4 regions of the Arthrobacter sp. AOP36-F1-5 genome follow, and region 1 is predicted to be linked to each of the others. Evidence: riboswitches for the same ligand, from Rfam matches in the RefSeq annotation. Region 1 holds a riboswitch; each other region holds the start of a gene.

Evidence for each region. Region 1 has a riboswitch for thiamine pyrophosphate ahead of AC3ZI9_RS13925 (ECF transporter S component). Riboswitches for the same ligand answer to the same signal wherever they lie in the genome.
Region 2: linked by a shared signal. The riboswitch ahead of thiC (phosphomethylpyrimidine synthase ThiC) and the one ahead of AC3ZI9_RS13925 (ECF transporter S component) in region 1 are both predicted to bind thiamine pyrophosphate.
Region 3: linked by a shared signal. The riboswitch ahead of thiE (thiamine phosphate synthase) and the one ahead of AC3ZI9_RS13925 (ECF transporter S component) in region 1 are both predicted to bind thiamine pyrophosphate.
Region 4: linked by a shared signal. The riboswitch ahead of AC3ZI9_RS09425 (ECF transporter S component) and the one ahead of AC3ZI9_RS13925 (ECF transporter S component) in region 1 are both predicted to bind thiamine pyrophosphate.

Annotation. Positions count from the first base shown of each region.
Region 1 covers NZ_CM176892.1:3,040,982-3,046,583, forward strand. The annotation lists gene AC3ZI9_RS13920 (ATP-binding cassette domain-containing protein) at 1-1,220, opposite strand, end outside; gene AC3ZI9_RS13925 (ECF transporter S component) at 1,225-1,845, opposite strand; TPP riboswitch at 1,899-2,025, opposite strand; gene AC3ZI9_RS13930 (DUF4235 domain-containing protein) at 2,095-2,364, shown strand; gene mnhG (monovalent cation/H(+) antiporter subunit G) at 2,371-2,769, opposite strand; gene AC3ZI9_RS13940 (MrpF/PhaF family protein) at 2,766-3,032, opposite strand; gene AC3ZI9_RS13945 (Na+/H+ antiporter subunit E) at 3,029-3,697, opposite strand; gene AC3ZI9_RS13950 (Na+/H+ antiporter subunit D) at 3,694-5,325, opposite strand; gene AC3ZI9_RS13955 (Na(+)/H(+) antiporter subunit C) at 5,322-5,602, opposite strand, start outside.
Region 2 covers NZ_CM176892.1:614,599-620,200, forward strand. The annotation lists gene AC3ZI9_RS02820 (phosphoenolpyruvate carboxykinase (GTP)) at 1-48, shown strand, start outside; gene AC3ZI9_RS02825 (PadR family transcriptional regulator) at 217-744, shown strand; gene AC3ZI9_RS02830 (alpha/beta fold hydrolase) at 741-1,616, shown strand; gene thiC (phosphomethylpyrimidine synthase ThiC) at 1,835-3,634, opposite strand; TPP riboswitch at 3,631-3,738, opposite strand; gene AC3ZI9_RS02840 (globin domain-containing protein) at 3,826-5,007, opposite strand; gene AC3ZI9_RS02845 (RrF2 family transcriptional regulator) at 5,096-5,536, opposite strand; gene AC3ZI9_RS02850 (hypothetical protein) at 5,562-5,602, opposite strand, start outside.
Region 3 covers NZ_CM176892.1:3,499,154-3,504,755, forward strand. The annotation lists gene AC3ZI9_RS16170 (uracil-xanthine permease family protein) at 1-381, opposite strand, end outside; gene thiD (bifunctional hydroxymethylpyrimidine kinase/phosphomethylpyrimidine kinase) at 503-2,002, opposite strand; gene thiE (thiamine phosphate synthase) at 1,999-2,673, opposite strand; TPP riboswitch at 2,730-2,830, opposite strand; gene AC3ZI9_RS16185 (aldehyde dehydrogenase family protein) at 2,910-4,349, shown strand; gene AC3ZI9_RS16190 (glycine betaine ABC transporter substrate-binding protein) at 4,455-5,348, opposite strand; gene AC3ZI9_RS16195 (ABC transporter permease) at 5,415-5,602, opposite strand, start outside.
Region 4 covers NZ_CM176892.1:2,066,804-2,072,405, reverse strand. The annotation lists gene AC3ZI9_RS09450 (alpha-ketoacid dehydrogenase subunit beta) at 1-29, opposite strand, end outside; gene AC3ZI9_RS09445 (thiamine pyrophosphate-dependent enzyme) at 22-1,053, opposite strand; gene AC3ZI9_RS09440 (Lrp/AsnC family transcriptional regulator) at 1,210-1,683, shown strand; gene AC3ZI9_RS09435 (LLM class flavin-dependent oxidoreductase) at 1,706-3,037, opposite strand; gene AC3ZI9_RS09430 (3-oxoacyl-ACP reductase) at 3,040-3,804, opposite strand; TPP riboswitch at 4,129-4,223, opposite strand; TPP riboswitch at 4,281-4,390, shown strand; gene AC3ZI9_RS09425 (ECF transporter S component) at 4,425-5,057, shown strand; gene AC3ZI9_RS09420 (ABC transporter ATP-binding protein) at 5,144-5,602, shown strand, end outside.

The sequences.
Region 1 (5,602 bases):
CGTCGTGGGCCGAAGGCCAGTTCCTCGCGCACGGTGGCGGTGACGAATTGGTGCTCGGGCTCCTGGAAGACGGTGCCGATCCGGGCGACCAGTTCCCCGGCCCGCCACCGGTAGGGCCGGTCGGCGTCCCCGGGGTCGGAGGCCCCCGCGGCGCCCTGGTCGCCGCTGAGGCCCGGCAGGGCGGCGACGCTGCCGGCCCGTTCGGGCAGCAGCCCGGCCAGGGTCAACGCCAGTGTTGATTTGCCCGCCCCGTTGGCCCCGGTGATGCACAGCGCCTGCCCGGCGTCGATCCGCAGGTCAAGACCCGATACGGCGGCAGGACCCTGGGCCGTTCTGGACACGGCCAACCCCCGTCCCCTCAACAGGCCGGCGGCCGGTGCTGCCGGCTTCGGCCGGGCCGGCAGCACGGGAGTGTGGCCGGGAACCCAGACCCCGGCGTCGATGAGCCGGTCCCGGATGGGTCCGGGGGCGAAGAGCCGGGCCGGTGTGCCCTGGTAGGCGATGCCGCCGCCGGGCTCCAGGACGATCACGCGGTCCACGGCGTCGGCCCAGGCCGCCAGCCGGTGTTCGACGATGATCATCGTCGCCCCGCTGGCGCCCACGGCGTCGATCACTGCGTCACGGACCTCCAGCACCCCCTCGGGGTCGAGGTTCGCGGTGGGTTCGTCCAGCAGGACCAGTCCCGGGCGCATGGCCAGGATCCCGGCCAGGGCCAGTCGTTGCTTCTGTCCCCCCGACAGGGAGGAGGTGGGGTGGTCCAGGGGCAGGCTGAGCCCGACGGCGTGCAGGGATTCGATGACGCGGGGCCAGATCAGTTCCGGATCCACCGAAAGGTTTTCCGCCCCGAAGGCGACGTCGTCCCCCACCCGGGCCTGGACGATCTGGGTCTCGGGGTCCTGCTGCATCAGCCCGGTCCGGCCGTGGGCGGCCGCGGCGGGTCGGCCATCGATGAGCAGTTCCCCTGCGGAGGCGTTGTCCTCATCGTCCTGCAACACCCCGGCCAGGGCATGCATGAGGGTCGATTTACCGGCCCCGGACGGGCCGACGAGCAACACCTTCTCCCCGGCGTCGATGTCCAGGTCCAGCCCCAGCACGGCGGGCTCCTCGCGTCCGGCATGCTGCCATCCCCAACCGCTGGCCCTGACCGCCGCCGCGCGGACGTCGCCGACCCCGGTGGCCGGTGAAGGGCCCCGGGCCCCGGTCGGTGCATCATGTGTCATCGGTTCAACCCAGGACCCGTTCCTGGGCGGCCTTCCGCGACGCCATCGAGGACAAGGCCCCGGTTCGCGACAGGGCCCGGGTCAGTGCCCAGGATCCCAATCCGGCGATGACCAGGCCCGAAATGGCCATGAACACCACATAGGCCAGTTTCATGCTCTCGGTGTAGTCGGGGAACCAGGAGAAGACGAAGGCGTCGTTCACTCCACCGAAGATCCCGGTCAGCAGCCCGGCGAACAGCGCCACCGGCAGCGACCAGCGGCGGTAGAGCAGCACGGCGAAGACGATTTCGGCGCCGAGGCCCTGGATGATCCCCGAGGCCCAGACCGTCCAGCCGTATTCGGAGCCCAGGAGCGAGGAAACGACCGCGGCTACCATCTCGCAGAACAGTGCGGCCCCTGGTTTGCGGATGATCAGTGCCCCCAGGACGGCGGGGAAGAGCCACATTCCGGCCAGCAGGGCGGATGAGGGCGGGAAGGCCACGAAGATGAAGTCGAAGGCGTGGTGGGTGGTGTTCCAGGCCCAGAAGATCACCCCGGAGGCCACGGCGATGACGGAGGCGACGACGATGTCCACGACGCGCCAGGTGTAACGGGCGGTCGGTGCCGCCGAGAGGGTGCTGCTCATGTGGTGTTCCTCCTTGGGTCCAAGGAGGGGAGGACCCCGCGGCGGTTCCGCGGGTCCTGAGATTCTCGACTCCCTTCGCCGGTACGAGCCGGAGCAGGTTCGAGGGTCTGCGGTGTTCCGCACTCTCAGCGTCGAAGATTCCGGCCGTGGCCGGTCGGCGACGCTCCCCTGTCGTAGGTGATTCAGTAGGGCCGAGTCTACAGCGCGTTATGCTGGGCAGGTAATCACCTACCGACGGGAGAATCGTTCGTGAACGCATTATTGAAGATCGTCGGCGCGGTCGTGTCGATCGGCGCCGGCTTCGTCGGCGGCAAGCTCGTGGACACCATCTGGTACAAGGTCACCGGAGAGAACCCCCCGAAGCCGAACGACAAGGAAGCCCAGGCCGAGGCATCGATGCGTCATGCGCTCGGGTTCGCTGTGGTCTCCGCCGTGGTGTCCGCAGTGATCCAGGTCCTGACCAACCGTGGCACGCAGCGGGCCATTGCCCGCTTCAACCACACGGCCGACGAGGTCTGATCCTCGTCAGCGGCCTTCGTCCAGGCGGCGCTGGGCCTCGGAGACCACTTCATTGAGGTCGTCGAGGACCAGCGTCTCCTGTTTGAGGTGCCGGGTCCGGTAGCCGGCACGACCGACCATATGGGCGGTCACCGGGGCGGTGAGCAGCTGGAAGAACCAGGCCAGCACCAGTATCGGCACCGCGGACCAGGCCCTGATCTGCAGGGCGACGGAGAGCAGCATCAGGAACAATCCCAGGACCTGCGGTTTCGTGGCCGCGTGCATGCGGGAGAAGAGGTCCGGGAAACGCAGCAGGCCGATGCCTGCGGCCACGGACAGCAGAGCCCCGGAGACCATGCTGATCACCACGATCCAGTCCAGGACCTGGTCCAGCATCCCGCCCTCGGTCAGTCCAAGCACGATCATTGCCCCCTCCGATCGGTGACGTAGCGGGCGATGGTGACCGAACCGATGAAGGCCACCAGCGACCCGACGACGATGAACACGATGTGGTTCAGATGCCGGTTCACGACCATGTCCACGCAGAGTCCGCACAGGATGATGATCAACAGGACGTCCAGGGCCAGAGTCCGGTCCAGGATCGACGGGCCCCTGGCCAACCGGATCAGTGCCATGACGGCGCCAAGCGCCAGGGCGACCCCGGCGATCCAGGCAGCGACGATGATCATGGGTGCTCCTTCATCGATCGGTTCGCTCGTGCTGCGGGGTCGGGGCCTGCGGGGCCCTCGGCGTCCAGGGCCGCCAGTTCCTCCCGGCTGCCCATCATCCGGATGATCCTCGCTTCGATGGACCTGACCTGCCGCCGGAAGTCCTCGGCCTCCTGGACGGTGTTGATGTCCAGCACGTGCAGGTAAAGCGTGGAGGTCGTCCGGTCGATCTCCACGACGAAGGACCCCGGGATGAGGGTCAGCACATGCCCCAGGACCGTGGCCATGAGGTCTTCCTGGCTGCGCATGCGGATGCCGATGACCGCGTTGCGCACCTTCGGCCCGCGCCGGAGGACCACGAGCACCACCTGGATGCTCGCCCGCACGATTTCACGCAGGAACAACACCGTGAACACCAGCCCCTGCCAGGGGTTGAACCGGCCGGAGAGCTCCACGGGAGGCAGTTTGAAGGTCGTCACCACCCCCAGGGCGATGACGAACCCGAAAATCAGGTTCCCGGGGCTGAAGTCCCGCCAGAGGGCGCCCCACACCAGGACCAGCCACAACATCAGGGGAAGTTCGATCAGGAAGCGGGCACGACGCCGTCGTGCCCTGGTCCGGGCGCTGCGGGCCCCGGTGAGCAGTTCCGAGGGCCGTGCCGGACGCGGATGCCGGTGCGGGCTCATCGTCCGCCTCCCGTCTCGGAGGCGCCCAGGACGGCCTCGATGTAGGGCGTGCGTTCGAGCATCTGCTGCGAGGCCTGGTCGGCCAGGTCGAAGAGCGGCCCGGCGAAGATGGTCAGGGCCACCCCCAGGGCCACCAGCACCCCGGTGGCGAAGACCATGGTCGGGGGCAGCACGGCCGCATCCCCCCGTCCGCTCAGGCGATGTGGCTGGGTTTTGACGCCGGTCGTCCCGGTGGCGGGACGGCGGGCCTCCTCCGCGGCGATCAGCAGGATCGGGTCGGCGTCCTCGGCGTCCTCGGCGCGACGCCAGAACGCCCGGTTCCAGACCCGGGCGACGGCCAACAGGGTCAGCAGGGAGGTCACCAGGGCCCCGGCCAGCAGGACCCAGGCCAGCGGGGTCCCCAGGTCCACGCCGCCGCGCAGCAACCCGACCTTGCCCAGGAACCCGGAGAACGGCGGGATGCCGGCCAGGTTCATCGCCGGGATGAAGAACAGTACCGCCAGCACCGGTGACAGCTTGGCCAACGACCCGAGCCGGTCCACGTTCGAGGTCCCGCCCCGGCGTTCCATCAGCCCGGCGACCAGGAACAGCGAGGTCTGCACGATGATGTGGTGGGCCACGTAGTAGACGGTGGCCGCCAGGGCGACGGCGCTGCCGGTGGCGACCCCGAACATCATGTAGCCGATGTGGCTGGTCAACGTGAAGGAGAGCATGCGTTTGAAGTCGGCCTGGGCGAGGGCGCCGAGGATCCCCACGAGCATGGTCAGCAGGGCGACCACCAGCAGCGCCGTGTTCAGCCGGCCCCCGGGGAAGAGCAGGGTTTCGGTCCGGATGATCGCATAGACACCCACCTTGGTCAGCAGGCCGGCGAACACGGCCGTCACCGGCGCAGGAGCCGTCGGGTAGGAGTCGGGGAGCCAGAAGGACAGCGGGAACACCGCGGCCTTGACGCCGAAGGCGACCAGCAGCATCACATGCAGGATCTGTTGGGTTCCGGGGTCGATCTCGGCGAGCTTGCCGGCCAGATCGGCCATGTTCACGGTCCCGGTCGCGGCGTAGACCAGCCCGATCGCCAGCAGGAACAGGATCGAGGAGACCACCGAGACCACCACATAGGTGACCCCCGCACGGATCCGGGCCGTGGTCCCGCCCAGGGTCAGCAGCACGTAGGAGGCGGTCAGCAGGATTTCGAAACCGACGTAGAGGTTGAACAGGTCGCCGGCCAGAAAGGCGTTGGACACCCCGGCGACCAGGATCAGGTAGGCGGGGTGGAACACCGAGATGGGCCCGTCCTCGTCCCCGTCGGCCATGCCTTGGCCGGTGGCGTAGAGCAGCACGGTCAGGCTGACCGCCGTGGAGACCACGAGCATCAGTGCGGAGAACTCGTCGACCACCATGGAGATCCCGAACGGTGGGGCCCATCCGCCGATGACGACCGCTTGCGCCCCATGTCTCCAGGCCGATACCAGGAGCCAGGATTCCAGGGCGAGGGTCAGGCACAGGGTCCCGATCGTCGCGGTGCGCTGGGCCAGCGGGTGCCGTCGCAGCACGAAGGCCAGGGCGGCGCCCAGGATGGGCAGCAGCACCGCCAGGGGGGCGACGTCGATCGCGGCCAGGTCCTCCATCATCGGGCCTTCCTGTTGCGTCGTTTGTTGTTGGTTCCCGCACTCTCCTCGGAGGAGGCCTGCCGCAGTTCGCTGGCCAGCCGTTCCCCGGCGACCCGGGCGGCCGCCGCCCTCCGCGATTCCTCGGTGTGGACCCCCTCCCCCTCGTCATCGATATCGGCCGGGAACTCCGAGGTCTCCAGCTCGACTTCGGAGTCCTCCTCGAAGTCGAAGGTGTCCTTGGAGGCTACCCGGCGGTCCTCGGCGTCGTCGGTGAGTTCGTCCCGGCGGGCGATGACCC
Region 2 (5,602 bases), 1.1 Mb from region 1:
TCCCTGCAGGATGAGCTGGACGGGCTGAAGCAGCGCCTGGGCGCCTAGCCGGTTCCACCGCGAGGAGCACCAGGGGCGGGAACGTCCAGCGGACCATCAAGGATGGCCCGCTGGACGTTCCCGCCCCATATCCCTCAGCGGGACCGCCCGGTGGCGCGGAGGCACACGCTGGGCCGATAGGCGATAGTTCACCTAGCAGGCTGGCATGATGGACACATGATCCTCGCACGTTTGATCCTCGGGCTCCTGAGCTTGTCGCCGATGACCGGCTACGACCTGAAGAAGCATTTCGACTCGAGCATCAACCACTTCTGGAATGCCGATAAGGCACAGATCTACCGCACCCTGGCCCAACTGGTGGACCAGGGCCTGGCCACGGTCCGGACCGTTCCGCAGGAGAACTACCCGGCGCGCCAGGAGCACCACATCACCGAGGCGGGGCGGGCGGCTTTGCAGGACTGGCTGACCGGAACGCTGGACCGGCAGCCCGCCCGTGAGCCCTTCCTGGGCCGGATCTTCTTCTCCGGGGAGCTCGAGCGCCACGAGGTCCTGGAACTGCTTGCGGCACGTCGCACCGAGGCCGAGGACCTGCAGCGGTCCTACCGGGCCCTGCGCGCGGAATTGGACGAGGCCGCCCTGGCCGACCGACGCGGCTACCTGATGGCCGCCACGCTGGACCACGGCATCGCCCACGTCGGTGCCGAACTGAACTGGCTCGACTCCGTCGAAGGGAATCTGCCATGAACGAAAAGCCCACGGTGCCTCCCTCCGTCGGGGAACGCCCCGATCCGGCCGGCTACCCGGAGATCCACCCCCCGGTGCGTCCCCGCACGGACGGCAAACCAGCCCAGACGCTGGTCTTTCTCCATGGCGGCAACGTGGCCAACTGGATGTGGGATCCCCAGGTCAAGGCCTTCCCTGCCTATCGGATCTTCACCCCGCATCTGCCCGGGTTCGGCGGCCGGGCCGATGAGGACTGGCGCGGGCTCGATAGCGCCGCGGATGACGTCGCGGCCTTCATCGCCGAAGAGATCGAGGACGGCCGGGTCCACCTGGTTGGCCAGTCCCTGGGCGGCGTCGTGGGCCTGCGTGTACTGGCCCGGCATCCCGAGCTCTTCGCCAGTGCCCTGTTCACCGGGGCAGGGATCCGGCCGGTGGGGGCGGGAACGCGGTTATCCACGGCGGCGCAACTGCGATTAGGGGACGCCGAATGGTTCTGGAAGGTCCAGGCCGGGGCCTTCGGGATTCCCGCGAACTCCCGCAGGCTCTACTCCGAACATGGGCTGACCCTGCGTCCGGACAACATGAAGGCGATGCTGGACGAGGTCCAGGCGGGCGGCCTGCCCGACGGGCTGGGGGACTACACCGAACGCCTGATGATGGTCGCCGGGGCCCGTGAACCGGCCCTGGTGCGCAAGGGATTCGCCGATGTGGCCGCGGTTCGCCGGGACACGGTCTTCCGTCTGGCCCCGGGGCTGCACCATCAATGGAGCGTCGAGGATCCGTTGTTCTTCAACGCGATGGTCCGCGCCTGGATCGAACGCGGTGAGGTCCACCCCCGGCTCGGGCGGGTTCCCGGGCTCCACCAGGCAGACCCGGATCCCGCTGGAGACTGATTGGTCTGGATCGCGGTCTCCGCAAGGCTTCGCTGCGTCAGGTGCGGACGCGCCGTATCACCTCCGGGCCGTGGACGGCTACATGACATAGTCCATATACCGACGACCGCTCCGGGCAACCGCCTGCGTTCCTGCCAGGGGAGCAGCTGCAGAAGTTGCCCGGAACGTTGGAGGCGCCCGTTGCCTCCCGTGCGGACGCCGTCGTCGTACCCGGTGGATCAGTCGGTGCCGTTGCCGACGGGGATCGTCGCCTGGAGGTAGATGCTGGACCCCGAATCCGCGAATTCACGGCTCTTCGCCTGCAAACCGGCTTCGATGTCATCGGCCAGTGCCCGTTGGCGTTCGGTTCCCCCGAACTCCTCGCGGATGTCCTGGGAGATCCGCATCGAACAGAACTTCGGCCCGCACATGGAACAGAAGTGCGCGGTCTTGGCCGGCTCCGCAGGCAGCGTCTGGTCGTGGAACCGCTGGGCCGTGGCCGGATCCAGACCCAGGGCGAACTGGTCGTTCCAGCGGAACTCGAAGCGCGCGGCCGACAGGGCATCGTCGCGGGCCGTCGCCCCGGGATGCCCCTTGGCCACATCGGCGGCATGCGCGGCGATCTTATAGGTGATCACCCCGGTCTTCACGTCGTCCTTATCCGGCAGCCCCAGATGCTCCTTCGGGGTCACATAGCAGAGCATCGCCGTGCCGTAACGGGCGATCTCGGTGGCCCCGATGGCGCTGGTGATGTGGTCGTAGCCGGGGGCCGTATCGGTCACCAGCGGACCCAGGGTGTAGAACGGCGCCCCGTCGCAGAGCTCCTGCTGACGCTCGACGTTCTCGCGGACCAGATGCAGCGGGATATGTCCGGGTCCTTCCACCATCACCTGCACGTCGAACTGCCAGGCCCTGCGGGTCAACTCGGCCAGGGTATCGAGCTCAGCGAACTGGGCGGCGTCGTTGGCATCGGCCAGGGAGCCGGGGCGCAGCCCGTCACCGAGGGAGAAGGCGACGTCGTAGCGGGCGAAAATGGCGCAGAGCTCGTCGTAATGGGTGTAGAGGAAGTTCTCCTGGTGGTGGGCCAGGCACCACCCGGCCATGATCGATCCACCGCGGGAGACGATGCCGGTGACCCGGTCGGCGCTCAAGGGCACATGGCGCAGCAGCACCCCGGCATGAATGGTCATGTAGTCCACGCCCTGTTCGCATTGCTCGATGACGGTGTCGCGGAAGATCTCCCAGGTCAGTTTCGATGCATCCCCATCGACCTTCTCCAGCGCCTGGTAGATCGGCACGGTGCCGATGGGCACCGGGGAATTGCGGATCAGCCATTCGCGGGTGGTGTGGATGTCATCGCCGGTGGACAGGTCCATCACCGTATCGGCGCCCCATTGGGTGGCCCAGGTGAGCTTGTCGACCTCCTGGGCGATCGAGGAGGTGATGGCCGAGTTGCCGATGTTGGCGTTGATCTTGACCAGGAAGGCCTTGCCGATGATCATCGGCTCGGATTCGGGATGGTTGATGTTCACCGGGATGATCGCCCGTCCGGCGGCGACTTCGCGGCGGACCAATTCGACGTCGCAGTTCTCGCGCAGCGCCACATAGCGCATCTCGTCGGTGAGGGTGCCCTGTCGGGCGTAATGCATCTGCGTGACGGTACGCCCCTGGTGCGAGCGCCTCGGTACCGGGGTCGTGCCGCTCCATTCTGCCGAGGCGGCCCCGCGACGCACGGCGGACCGGCCGTCGTCGTGCAGGGTGCGTTGGCGACCGGCGTATTCGGCGGTGTCACCCCGGGCGGTGATCCATCGGGTGCGCGGACGCGGGAGGCCGACGGTCGGTTCGGAGCCCGGACCGGCGGTCCGATACGCCAGATGGGGCTCGTTGGCGCTGCCGTCGGGGGAATCCGCCAGGCAGATCGCGGTGACCGGGACCCGCAGGCCGTGTTCCGGATCCTCGATCCACTGCAACCGGTGCTGTGGGTGCTGTTCCCACGCGGTGGCGGACGGGGTGGTGGGTTTTACTGTGGAATCGCTCATTTGAGCCCTCAACTTCCTACGCCGGCATGACCCGGACAGGTTCGACGGTCGCGAGCGGTGGCAGCTCGATCTCAGCCCCTCCTGGGGCACCCGTGTGGACGTTGCGAGCGTAACGGAGCGGCCCGCGATCTGGCTAATCCAGTTCGCGGGCCGCTCCGGTGTGGCGCCCCTCCGGGGCAGCGGGCTCGTGCCTAGGCGGCAAGCCAGAGGTCGGGACCGAAGACCTCGTAGTGGATGTTCCGCGGGGCCACGCCGGCGGCGATGGCCTGGCTGCGCACCGCACGCATGAATGGCAGCGGACCGCAGAGGTACATCCGGGCATCCTCGGGCAGCTCGACGCCGGTCAGGTTCATGAACCCCTCGACGGCCTGCAGGTCCGCGGTGGTGCCGGTGGTGTCCTCGAGCCACAGGCGCATCTCGACGTTGGGCAGCTGCTCCACGGCGGCGAGCATCTGGTCCTTCAGCGCCCAGTTCGATTCCATGGCCTCGGCGTGGAGCACCAGCACCTGGCGGTCCGACCCGGTGGAGACCAGCGACTGCAGGGCCGAGGCGCTCGGGGTGCACCCGATGCCGGCGGTGGCGATGATGATCGGCCCGCCCTCCATGTCCAGGGTGATGTCACCGTAGGGGTTGGACAGTTCCACGACGTCGCCGACCTCGAGATTGCGGTGCATGAAGGGGGAGACCTCCCCGCCTTCATCCAGCTTGGTGGTCAACACCCGCTCGGTGGTGGATTCGACGTTGTCGGAGAGGGAGTACTGGCGGCACTGGCGCAGCCCGTCGGCCAGCGGCACGCGGATGCTCACGAACTGGCCGGGCTTGGCCACCGTGACGGCGGTGTCATCGGCCGGCTCGAAGCGGAACGTCATGCAATCCTGGCCGGAAGCCTCCGTGGAGGTGACCTTCCATGGGGCGTAGATCCGGTCGTTGGCCTGTTCGGCGTAGAGGCCCTTTTCGATCTTGACCAGGGCGTCGGCCATCAGCCAGTAGACCTCGGACCAGGCGGCGACGACCTCTTCGGTGGCTGCTTCGCCCAGATCCTCGGCGATGGCCGCGAACAGGTGGTCGAAGACGATCTGGTACTGGTCGGGCTGGATGCCCAGCGACGTGTGCTTATGGGCGATGCGGGACAGCACTGATTCGGGCAGCGATTCGGGGTGTTCGATCAGGTGGGAGGCGAAGGCGGCAATGCTGCCGGCCAGGGCCTGTTGCTGGGCTCCGTTCTTCTGGTTGGCGCGACTGAACAAGCCGTCCAGGAGTTCAGGACGTGCCGCAAACATCCCGGCATAGAACTTCTTGGTGATCTCACCGATCCGTTCGCCAATCACGGGAAGTGTCGCCTGGACGACGGGGCGGGACGTTTCTGAGAGCATCGAATCTCCTCGAGGTCGAATTACTTGCGTCTGATCCGCAAGTATTATGATACATTTCTACACCTTGTAGAAAACTGGGGCAAATCGGCTATCGCGAGATGGGAAAAGGAAGGGGGACCAGCGCCGGGGAGGACGCCAGATCGCGGATCGACCAGTGGTCCAGCTCCTGGTAGAAGGCCTCCTGGGCGCGCGCCAGGGCTGTGCGGAGCCGGCAACCGGCGATCAATGGGCAGGCGGCCGTGCCGTCGTCGGTGGTGCACTGGGCGAGATCGCCCTGCCCCTCGAGGCTGCGCAGCAACGTGCCGGCGCCGAGGGACAGCCCCGATTCGTTGATCTGCACGCCACCGGTGCGCCCGCGTTTGACGTCGATGTGTTTCAACTGGCCGAGCTTGTGCACGGCCTTGGAGACCTGGTTGTAGGGGATGTCGATTGCCTCGGCGATCTCCCGGGTCCTCAGCAGGGGATCGGACCGGGCGGCGAGCAGCATCAGGATGCGCAGGCACACATCGGAAAAGGCGTTGATCTTCATGATGTCGACGCCCGGTCCCCACGGATCAGGCCCAGATCCTCAAATCAGCTGGTTCGGGGGTGGGCT
Region 3 (5,602 bases), 460 kb from region 1:
CACCACCAGCCCGATGATGAACAGGGCCGCACCGGAGAAGACGACGCCGCCCAGGGCCCCGGCGAAACCATGTCCCGACATGGCGGCGGTCACCGGGGCGATGAACGCGAAGGAGGAGCCCAGGTAGCTGGGTACCCGGCCGGCGGTGATGAGCAGGAACAGCATGGTCCCGACCCCGGAGAAGAACAAGGTGGAGGTGACCGGGAAGCCGGTCAGCGCCGGTACCAGCACGGTGGATCCGAACATGGCCATCACGTGTTGGACGCCGATGCCGGTGGTCTGGAACCAGTTCAGCCGTTCATCGGGGGCCACCACGGTGCCGGGTCGAATCGTTGTGCCGTCGCCGTGGACCGTCCAGCCGAAGCCGGGGAAATTGCTCATGGGTGTCCTCCATCGGGGCCCTGCGGGTTGGTGGGGCCTCACCGGTGCGGGGCCCCACGGAATCCTACCGCCCCCGACCCCGGGGCGGCGGGGTCGGGCCCCCTGCCGGGGTGCGCCGGCATCAGCCGATGGCCGCCACCGGCATGGGGAGGGAGGCCGATCGCGGGGCGGCGTCTTCGGGGGTCTGGGCGAAGAAGGACAATTCCTGCCGGCTCGATTCGTCGAAGGCGCGACGCATCCCGGCCAGGGTGGTGGAACCCGCCCGCAAGGCCACCTTCTGGACCAGCGCGATGGCCTCGCTGGTGGCTTCGTCGAACTCGGGGGAGGAGTAGGCGGCGAGCCAGTCGGCATAGGGGTGGCCCGGGTGGGCCGCGGCGGCCAGCCGCTGGCCGATGTCCTGGTAGAGCCAATAACAGGGCAGGATGGCCGCCACGAGCTCGGGATAGGAATCGCCGGAGGCCACCAGGTGGTTCAGGTAGGCCGAGGTGGTGGGGCTGGGTTCCGGATCGGGGGCATCTCCGAGCCGGTGCAGATGTAGATTCGCCTCCTCCTCGAGGGCGCCGACGGCCCCGGAAGCCCAGAACTGCTGCTCTTCGCGGTTCGGCGCCAACTCGGCGGCACGGGAGAGGACCCGGGAGTAGGTCCGCAGGTACAAGGAATCCTGGGCCAGATAGAAGTGGAAGTCCTCCGAGGGCAGGGTCCCGTCCCGCAGCGCACGGATGAACGGCAGATCGTCGATCCCCGAACGCAGCGGTGCCAGATCGTTCCACCAGGTGCCCAGCAAGGCCCCCGTCGTCGGGATCGCCGTACCGTCCCAGAGCGCCCCGAAATGATTCACCGGACCATGTCCTTCGCCGACCTCGAGTTCATCGGCACGGTGCAGGGCGCCTTCAAGCCACCCGCGGGCCAGCCGCAGGGCATCCCCCCAGTCCCCGCAGCGGGCCCACAGGGTAGCCAGCGCCGCGGAGAGCGAGCACCCGGTCCCATGGGTGTTCGGGGTGTCGATGCGGTCACCCTCCACGGCAGCCATGACGCCGTCGGGGCCCACGAGGGCATCCGGGCACCGGCTGCCGGTGAGGTGGCCGCCCTTGGCCAGGACCAGGACAGAATACCGCCTCGCGAGCCGGGCTGCCTGGTCCAGGACGTCGTCCCATCGGGTGCAGACCGGCTCCTCGAGCAGTGCCGCCAATTCCGCGGTGTTCGGGGTCAGGACATCGGCCCACGGGAGCAGCCGACGCAGGGCCTCCTCGGCGTCGTGCTCCAATAAGCGGTCCCCGGACGTGGAGATCAGCACCGGGTCCACCACGACGGTGGTGCCCGGGCGGGTACCCAGCCAGGCGGTGGTGGCTTCGATGACCTCGGCGGAGGCCAGCATGCCGATCTTCACCGCATCGATCCGGATATCGGCGGCGACCGTCTCAAGTTGCCGGGTGAGGAATTCCGCCGGAGGGGTATGGACCCCGGTGACTCCCCGGGTGTTCTGGGCGGTCAGTGCGGTGATCGCCGCCATCCCGTAGCCACCGCAGGCGGCAATCGATTTCAGGTCGGCCTGGATCCCGGCCCCGCCGGAGGGGTCGGCCCCGGCGATGGACAGGATGTTGGGGGTGTTCGGGGCGCTCATGCGGTCTCCGTTCGTGCTGCCCGGGTCCATTCCTGAACCAGGGCGGCAGCAGAGTCCCGGGGTTCGGCGGCGGAGCAGATGGCCCGCACGACGGCCATGCCGATGGCCCCGGCGGTGTGCGCGTCCGCGGCGTCGCCGGAGCCCAGCCCGCCGATCGCCACGCAGGGCAGCGGGGCCCGGGAGATCAACGAGGCCAGGCCGGGGAACCCCAGCGGGGTCGGGTGGTCCTTCTTGGTGGGCGTGGCCCGGACGGCCCCGGTGCCCAGATAGTCGATGGTGCCTGCCGGCAGTTCCGCTACTGCCGCGAAGTGGTCCTCGGTGCTGGCGCTGAGCCCCAGCACGGCATCGGGTCCGATGAGGGACCGGACGAGTTCGGCGGGCAGGTCCTTCTGGCCGATATGGACCCCGTCCACGCGGATCCCTGCCGCACGGGCCGCCAGGTAGACGTCCACCCGGTCGTTGAGCAGCAGCAGGGCCCGGCCCGCGGTGTGTTCGGCGCAGGCGGCCGCCTCGGCCAGGAATTCGCGGGCGGACAGGTCCTTGCAGCGCAGCTGGATGGTCCCGACCCCCGCGGCGACGGCCTCGGCCACGATGGTGGCCAAGGGCCGTCCGGCCGTGCTGGTGGAGTTGGCGACGAGGTAGATCCCGCTTCCGGGAACCGGCGCGCTCATGCGAGCACCGCCTCAACAAAGCAGTCGGTGGGTGAATGGGCCAAGGTGGGCGCATGTTGGTGCATGGGCGACATCCCTCCGCTAGTACGAACTAGATCAGGTTCTTGCCGGGTGTGCTCTCAGTCCGCGCCGGTGGCGGACACCCCGTGTCAGTGATCGTGAGCCTACAGTCCCCCACTGGGGGCGGCAAACCGACCGGCTGCCCCGCCGGCGGTGTCCACGTTAGTGTCGTACCCATGGCCATGAACCGACGTTCCCGTCCCCCAGCAGTTTCCGCGCCCGTCGTGCCGGCGGGCCCCGACGCCGAACTCCCGGCCACCGCGGCCCGCCGGCTGCGTGATGCCGCCGACTCCCGGCTGGCCCACCCCCGCAGGTTCCGCAGCGCCCAGCTCAAGGCACTCGAACGGCTGATCCAGGATCAAGAACAGACCCTATGTGACGCGTTGATGACGGATCTGGGTAAACCGGCGGCCGAATCCCGGCTGACCGAACTGGATCGGGTGAAGGCCGAAATCGATCATGCCCTGTTGCACCTGGGCGACTGGATGGCGGATGAGGCGGTGAAGGTCCCGCTGTCGCTGCAACCGGCGTCGGCCCGCGTCCAGGCGCGTCCGTTGGGCATGGTCCTGGTGATCGCCCCCTGGAACTATCCGGTCCTGTTGCTGCTCGGCCCGCTGGTCGGTGCCCTGGCGGCAGGGAACACCGTGATCCTCAAACCCTCCGAACTGGCTCCGGCCACCTCGGCGGTCATGGCCGCCCTCATCCCGCAGTACCTGGATCGGCGCGCTGTCGCGGTCCTGGAGGGGGCCGCGGAGACGACGAGCGAACTTCTGGAGATGGACTTCGACCACATCTTCTACACCGGAGGCGAACGGGTCGGGAAGATCGTGGCCCGGGCCGCGGCGGAAACGCTGACCCCGGTGACCCTGGAACTGGGCGGGAAGAGTCCGGCGGTGGTCGCCGACGGGAACTTCCCCGCCATCGCCCGGCGGTTGGCCCACGGGAAGTTCATGAATGCCGGACAGACCTGTGTCGCCCCGGACTACGTCCTGGCGGTCGGGGCCACGGCGGCGGCCGAACTGGAAAAGCAGCTGCCCAAGGCCATCGGCGCGTTCTATGGGAAGGACCCCTCGGGCAGCAAGGACTATGGGCGGATCATCAACGCCTCGCACTTCGAACGTCTGGAATCCTATCTGGGGCAGGGACGGGTGGTGGCCGGGGGGACCAGCGACGCGGAGGCGAGGTACATCGCCCCCACGGTCCTGGCTGACGTCGACCCGGCGGCCCCGGTGATGACGGAGGAGATTTTCGGTCCGATCCTGCCGATCATCCAGGTCGACCGCTTCGATGATGCGGTGCGGTTCATCAACTCCCGCCCCTCACCGCTGGCCGCCTACCTGTTCAGCGAACGCCCGCGCCTGCACACCTCCTTCGAGGACCAGGTGCGGGCCGGGGCGATCGCCCATAATGTGTGCAGCATGCACCTGGCGGTCCCCGCGCTGCCCTTCGGCGGGGTGGGGGCCTCGGGGACGGGGAACTACCACGGCAAATTCGGGTTCGATACCTTCAGCCAGCAACGTCCGGTGCTGTCCAAGACCGCGATGCTCGATACGTTGCGGGCCGTCTACCCGCCCTTCGGCTGGGCCAAGCGGAAGATCATGCGTTCGATCGGCTGATCCGCCCGGCCGAGTGCCCCGACAGACGAAGGGCCCGGACCGCATTCAATGCGGTCCGGGCCCTTCGCTACGGTCGGTGCCATGGCACCTGCCGATGGATCGTGGCTACTTCTCGGTCAGCGAATCCACGTAGTCCTGGTTCTCGGAGATCCACTTGTCGACGATCGGTCCGTAGTCATCGGTGTCCGTGTCGTTGAACATGGCGTTCTCCAGGGAGAACAGGTGGTCATCGTCGATCGTGAAGTCGTTCAACCACTCGGTCAGTCCCGGGTAGGTGTCGGCGAAGTCGGCGTTGCCGTAGGAGGTGATGGTTTCCGCGTCGCCCATGGCACCCTTGGGATCCTTCAGATCCTTGATCGGGAACTCGTCGTAGGCCCAGTGCGGGCGCCACAGGGTGACGACGATGTCCTCATCGGCGTCCGTGGCCTTCTTCAGCTGGGCCAGCATGGCCGGGGTGGAGGAGGTCTTGAAGTCCATCTTCTCCAGGCCGTAGTCCGGGATGGCCGCCTTTTCGGTGGTGTCGGTCAGCCCGGCGCCCGGGTCGATGCCATAGATCGTGTTGCCGAACTTGTCGGCATTGGCCGCCAGGTCCTCGAGCGAATCGATCGGGGCGTCTTCGTTGACCGCGATGGTCAGCTTGGCATCGTCGTACCAGGTGCCCAGCTTGGTCATGTCGTCGCCGTACTTCTTCAAGTACTTCTTGTGCGTCAGCGGCATCCAGACGTCCATGGTCAGGTCCAGGTCACCGGAGGCGACACCGGCGAAGACCGGGCCGGCATCGGCGTCGGTGAGTTCGACGTCGTAGCCCTTCTTGTCCAGGATCTGCTTCCAGAGGTTGGACACGGCCACGCCTTCGTCCCAGCCGGCCATGACGCCGATGTTCAGCGCGGCCTGGTCGCCGTTCTCAGGCGAGTCGGGGACCTCGGATTCGCTGCTTCCGGTGTCGCCGCTGCCGCAGGCGGTCAGCGCGAGGGCCGCCGTGGCGGCGATCCCCATCATTGATGCGAATTTCCTTTGCATTGTTCATTTCCTTTCTTCGCGCCCCGCCAGCGGGGCGTAGGGTCGTTAGCCGTTTTTCGCCGGCACGTTGGATTGGCCCAGGGAGGCGGTGATGCGGTCCAGGAAGATGGCCAGAATGACCACCGACAGACCTGATTCGACACCCAGGGGAGTGTTCAGGGTCGTCAGGGAGGCGTAGACATCCTTGCCGAGACCACCGGCGCCGACCATGCCGGCGATGACCACCATGGACA
Region 4 (5,602 bases), 970 kb from region 1:
TGCACGGTTGCGGTGGCCGGGTTAGACATGTTCGGATTCCTCTCGCCAGTTCGCGGCCTGGGCTGCTAGTGCTTCGGTGGGTTCCTGGAAGACGAAGTCGAACATCTCGGTGCCCGGGCGGGCATCGAGGGCGTCGACGCCGAGACGGACCTGCTCGACGAATTCGCCGGCCTGCTCGCTGATGGCGGCGACGGAGGTGTCATCGAGGGTACCGGCGGCACGCAGGGTGGCTTCGAGGCGGTTCAGCGGGTCCTCGCCGCCGTCACGCCGTTCGTCGTCGAGGCTGCGGTAGCGTCCCGGATCATCCGAGGTGGAGTGCGGTCCGCGGCGGTAGGTCATGGCCTCCACCACCGCCGGACCGTTGCCGGCCCTGCCGTGTTCGACGGCGGCACGCACGGCACGGACCACGGCGACGACGTCGTTGCCGTCGACCTGGATCGAGGGGATCGCGTAGCCGGCACCACGGGCGGAGACCGAGCCGCCGGCGACCTGGCGTTCGGTGGGAACCGAGATGGCCCACCCGTTGTTCTGCGTGAAGAAAACCACCGGGGCCTTGAAGACCGAGGCGAAGTTCATGGCCTCGTGAACGTCGCCCTGCGAGCTGGCGCCGTCACCGAAATAGGTCAGGGCCACGTTGCCGGTGCCGTCAACGGTTTGTCCGTGGGCCCAGCCCACGGCGTGCAGCACCGAACCGGCCACGACGGCCTGAATGGGGGCCACATGGGTTTCGGCGGGATTCCACAGGCCACCATGCCAGGAGGCCTTATGGGTGGACATGTAATCCACCATGTCGATCCCTGCGGCCAGAGCGACGCCCATCTCGCGGTAAGTGGGGAAGGCGAAGTCGCGGGTGAAGTCCAGTGCGTAGGCGCTGCCCACCTGGGCTGCCTCCTGGCCTAGTTCCGGGGCATAGCCCGGCAGGATGCCTTGTCGCTGCCAGGCAATGGCGGCGACATCAAGCTGCCGGGTGCGCACCATCAGGCGGTACAGCTCAAGTAGTTCATCGGTGCCGAGCTCGTCGGCGTGCGGCTCAAGCCGGGGTGCATCGGTCATGTTCGACTCCCAGTGGATTCGGTGAGGTGGGCTTGCTGTGACCCTAGTTACCACCTGTTTCATGCGCAATCGCATCAATCAATGACCAACAATCTGCGCAGAGTGTCTACGCTGGTACCGAGTCATCTATACATATTGTCTAGTTAAGGAGCGTCCATGAAAATCGACGCATTGGATGCACGGATCCTGGGGGAGTTCTCCTCGGACCCGCGGATGTCGGTGTTGGAGGCGTCGCGGGTTCTGGGGGTGGCCCGGGCGACGGTGCAGTCGCGGCTGGACAAGCTCACGCGGGAGGGCGTGATCACCGGTTGGGGGCCGCATCTCTCGGCCGAAGGGCTGGGATATCCGGTGCGTGCCTACTGTTCCCTGGCGATCGATCAGGACGCAGGGCACGACGGCGTGGCCGCCGCCCTGTCCCAGGTCCCCGAGGTGCTCGAACTGCATACCGTTTCGGGTGAAAGTGATCTCATGGCCTGCATTGTGGCCACGTCGAACGACGATCTGCAGCGGGTCCTGGACGCGATCATCGCGACCCGGACCGTGCTGCGCAGTTCCTCGTTGGTGGTGCTGAACTCACCGATCCCCTTGCGCATGCTGCCCCTGGCCCGGGCCGCGGCCCAGAGGGGCTGAGCCCTCAGGGTCGCTGGGCCGTTCAGGCCTCCGGCCGCTCCAGCCCCAGATGACCCCGCAACGTGTGAGTCGAGTATTCGGTGCGGTAGAGCCCCCGACGTTGCAACACTGGAACCACCCGGTCCACGAACTCCTCTAGGGAATCAGGCAGCATCGGCGGCATCAGGTTGAAGCCATCGGCAGCGCCCGAGGTGAACCAGCGTTCGATGGAGTCGGCGACCTGCTCCGGGGTCCCCACCATCGTGCAATGGCCGCCGCCGGCAGCGAGTCGACCCAGCAGCTGTCGGACCGTGGGGCGTTCGGCTTCCACGATGCGCAGGATCGTGGCGTACCTGCCCTGTGGGCCGGTGAATTCGCTCGCCGGTGGCAGAGCCGGAACCGGTGCGTCGAGGTCCCACTCGCTGCAATCCTGCCCGATGAACATTCCCAGCTGGGCCAGCGACTGTTCGGTCGGTAGGAGGGCATCCACCTCTGCCTGCCGCGCCAACGCCTCGACTTCGGTGGATCCGAGGTAGGTGACCAGTCCGGGCATGATCGCGACCTTCGACGGGTCCCTGCCTTCGGCGGCAATGCGCTGCTTCAGATCCGCGTAGTAGTCCTGCCCGCTGGCCAGATCGTAGGCCACCGCGTAGATCCCTTCGGCATGGCGTGCCGCTAGCTGGCGACCGGATTCCGAGGCCCCGGCCTGGAACAGGACCGGCCGGCCTTGCGGGCCCCGGGGCACGTTCAGCGGCCCGGCAACACCGAAATGCTCGCCGTCGTGGTTGATGGGCCTGACTTTCTCGGGATCGGCGAAGAACCCCGAACGATCGGCGAGCACCGCGTCATCGGCCCAGGAATCCCAGAGGGCCAGCGCGACGTCGATGAATTCGGCGGCCCGGGCATAACGTTCGGGACTGGCCGGCATGGAATCCATCGAGTGGTTGCGCGCCTCGGCGTCGAACATCGAGGTGACCACATTCCACCCGATGCGCCCGGCGCTGAGGTGATCCAGCGAGGCGAGCATCCTGGCAGCGTGGTACGGGGTGTAGAAGGTCGTGGAGACGGTGGAGATCAGCCCGATGCGGCTGGTGCTCCGCGCCATGGCGGCCAGCGCCGTCAACGGTTCGAAGAACCACCGGGGGCCGGCTGCCGGGTTTCCCGCCGAGTGTCCGTCGGCGAAGAACACGGCATCGAAGAGGCCGGCCTCGGCGGTTTGGGCCAACCGTTCGTAATGCTCGATGCTGCCCAGTTGCTCAACCGCAGAGTCCGGGTGGCGCCACGCTGCCTGGTGGTGCCCGCAGGCGTTGAGGAAGGCGTTGAAATGTAGTTGGCGTGGTGCCGTTTCGGCTGTGTTGATGGGGTGTGTGCTCATCTCTAGTTCATCACCAGTCCGCCGTCGACCACCAGATTCTGCCCGGTGACCGCACGGGCCCAGGGGGAAGCGAAGAACAGGATGGCGTCGGCGAATTCGGCCGGTGTGGTGACCTTGCGCAAGGGGGTGGAGGAGGCGATGAAGTCGAAGACCTCTTCGGGGGTCGCGGCGCTGGCGTCCGTGGTGCGTAGTAGACCACCGGAGACCATGTTCACCGAGACCTGGTGTTGGCCCAGGTCGGCGGCGAGTGTTCGGGTCAGGGCCAGCAGGGCGGCTTTGGAGGCGGTGTAGTCGTGGTACGGGACCACGGGGTTTTGGAAGAGGTTGGTGCCGATGTTGATGATCCGCCCGAAGCCCTGTTTACGCATCCCCGGCAGCGCCGCCTGGGCGGTGTTCAGTGCGCCGCGAACACTACCGGAGAACTGGGTGGTGAACTCCTCCCAACCAATCTCTGCGGCCGAGGATCGGGCCTCGCCATTGAAGGAGAAATCGGCCAGCGCGTTGTTCACCACGGTGGTCACGGGGGAACCGAAATGGGCCTGGGAGGCCACGAGCATGGCGGTGACCTGCGCCGGATCGGTGACATCTGCCTGGACTGCCAGGGCACGGTCGGGCCCCAGACCGGCAGCAAGTTTCTCGGCGGCTTCGGCGGACTGCCGGTAGTTGATGACGACGCGGGCGCCTTGTGCGGCGAAGGCCTGCACGATATGACGGCCCAAACCGCGGGCGCCCCCGGTGACAAGGACAATCTGGTCTGAGAGGTTCATTTGGTCTCGCTTTCATGGCTGCCGAGGGCAGGTGGTGGTGGAAATGAAGAGGATCGTTGCGGGCAGCATCGCCCGGGGGAGAGAGGTGAGGGCCCCGTGAGACACGCGGGGAGCACGGTGGTCGTGCTGTGGTGTCCGACGGTGGAGAGCAGGCTGCGCAGGAGAGGTTTCAGCTGGGCCGCAGCTGGCGGGCAGAGGCTAAACCGCTGGCCGAGAGACGGCACGGCAGGATGCGGAGCGCCAGGGTGGACGCAACCAACGCATGGCGACATCGGGCCGTGGGGTGGCGGTCCGGCAGGACCTTCCAACATGGAGGTTTAGGTGAAGAAGCACCTGCAACATCCCTTCGCTAGTTCGAACTAGATCAGGTTCAACGGGTGTTCTCTCAGCCAGAAATCATGGCACCCCGTGTCACTGCACCACACCCTACACACTTCACGCAGCGATTCGACAACTTCGTGTCCACGTGTACAGTCTGTGCTGAACACGGGAGTCCGGTGAGCCGGGCTGAGAGGAAGCTGATCAAGCTTCGACCGTCGAACCTGATCTGGGTCATGCCAGCGCAGGGAGGCAAAACTCTAAATCCCGTGCCCTGTTCACTCAACAGAAGGGGCACGACAGTGCACTCAATAACGCCGCCATCCACCACGCCACTACCGGCGCGACGACGCTTTTCCTTCGACCTCAAGGACCTGGTGCTCATCGTGGTCCTGGGGGTCGTCTTCGGATTCCTCTACTGGGCGTTGGTCCAGGCATCGGCCGGGCTGACCCTGCTGATGGGCCCGTTCGGGGACCTCTCCTCGCATCTACTCTTCGGCGGGTGGCTCATCGTGGCCCCGATCGCCGTCGCCATCATCAGACGACCCTTCGCCGGGATCCTCGCGGAGGTCATTGCCGGTGGGGTGGAGGTCGTTTTCCTCGGCTCGACGGCAGGACCCATGCTTTTCCTGGTGGCCGCCATCCAAGGTCTGGGCAGCGAACTTCCCTTCGCCCTGCGTCGCTACCGGTCTTTCAGCTGGCTCACCTACGCTTGCTCCGGACTACTCGGAGCAGGATTGGCCTTCGCCGTCTCGGCCTTCCGTTTCGGGTGGTACGGCCAGGATTTCTTTGTCATCCGGCTCATCGTTCAACTGCTCTCCGGGCTCATTCTCGGCGGTCTCCTGGCCCGCAAGACCGTTAACGCCCTGGCTAAAACCGGCGTCGTGGACAACTACGCCATCGGCCGGGACCAGCCAACCGCCGAGGGAGCATGAAACCGGCAAGCACGCCGGTAGTCGTGCTTGAGAACGTGACCGTAACCTACCCCCGAAGGCAGGTGCCGGTCCTGGATCGGGTGACCTTGAGTCTCGAAGCAGGCGAACAGGTCATCATCCTGGGGCCCTCGGGGGCCGGAAAGTCGACGCTTTTAAACCTGATGACCGGGGTCATCCCGCATTCGGTGGCGGCACGGTTCACTGGCCGGGTCCTCGTCGCTGGTCAGGACACCGCTCACACCGGCGTCGCCGAATTGTCACGGACCGTCGGCGTCCTGGCCCAGGACCCCGAATCGGCGATGTGCATGCCCGATGTGCAGCGGGAGATCGCCCTTCCACTGGAGAACCATGCGGTACCCCCACGACAGATCGAGGGCCTGATCGATGAGGTGCTGGAACAGGTCAACGGAGCCAGCCTCAAGGACAGGTCAACACGGCAACTCTCCGGTGGCCAAGGTCAACGGGTTGCCTTGGCGGCCAGTCTGGTCGTGGAGCCGCCGGTGCTGCTGCTCGACGAACCCACCTCGATGCTTGACGCCGAAGGC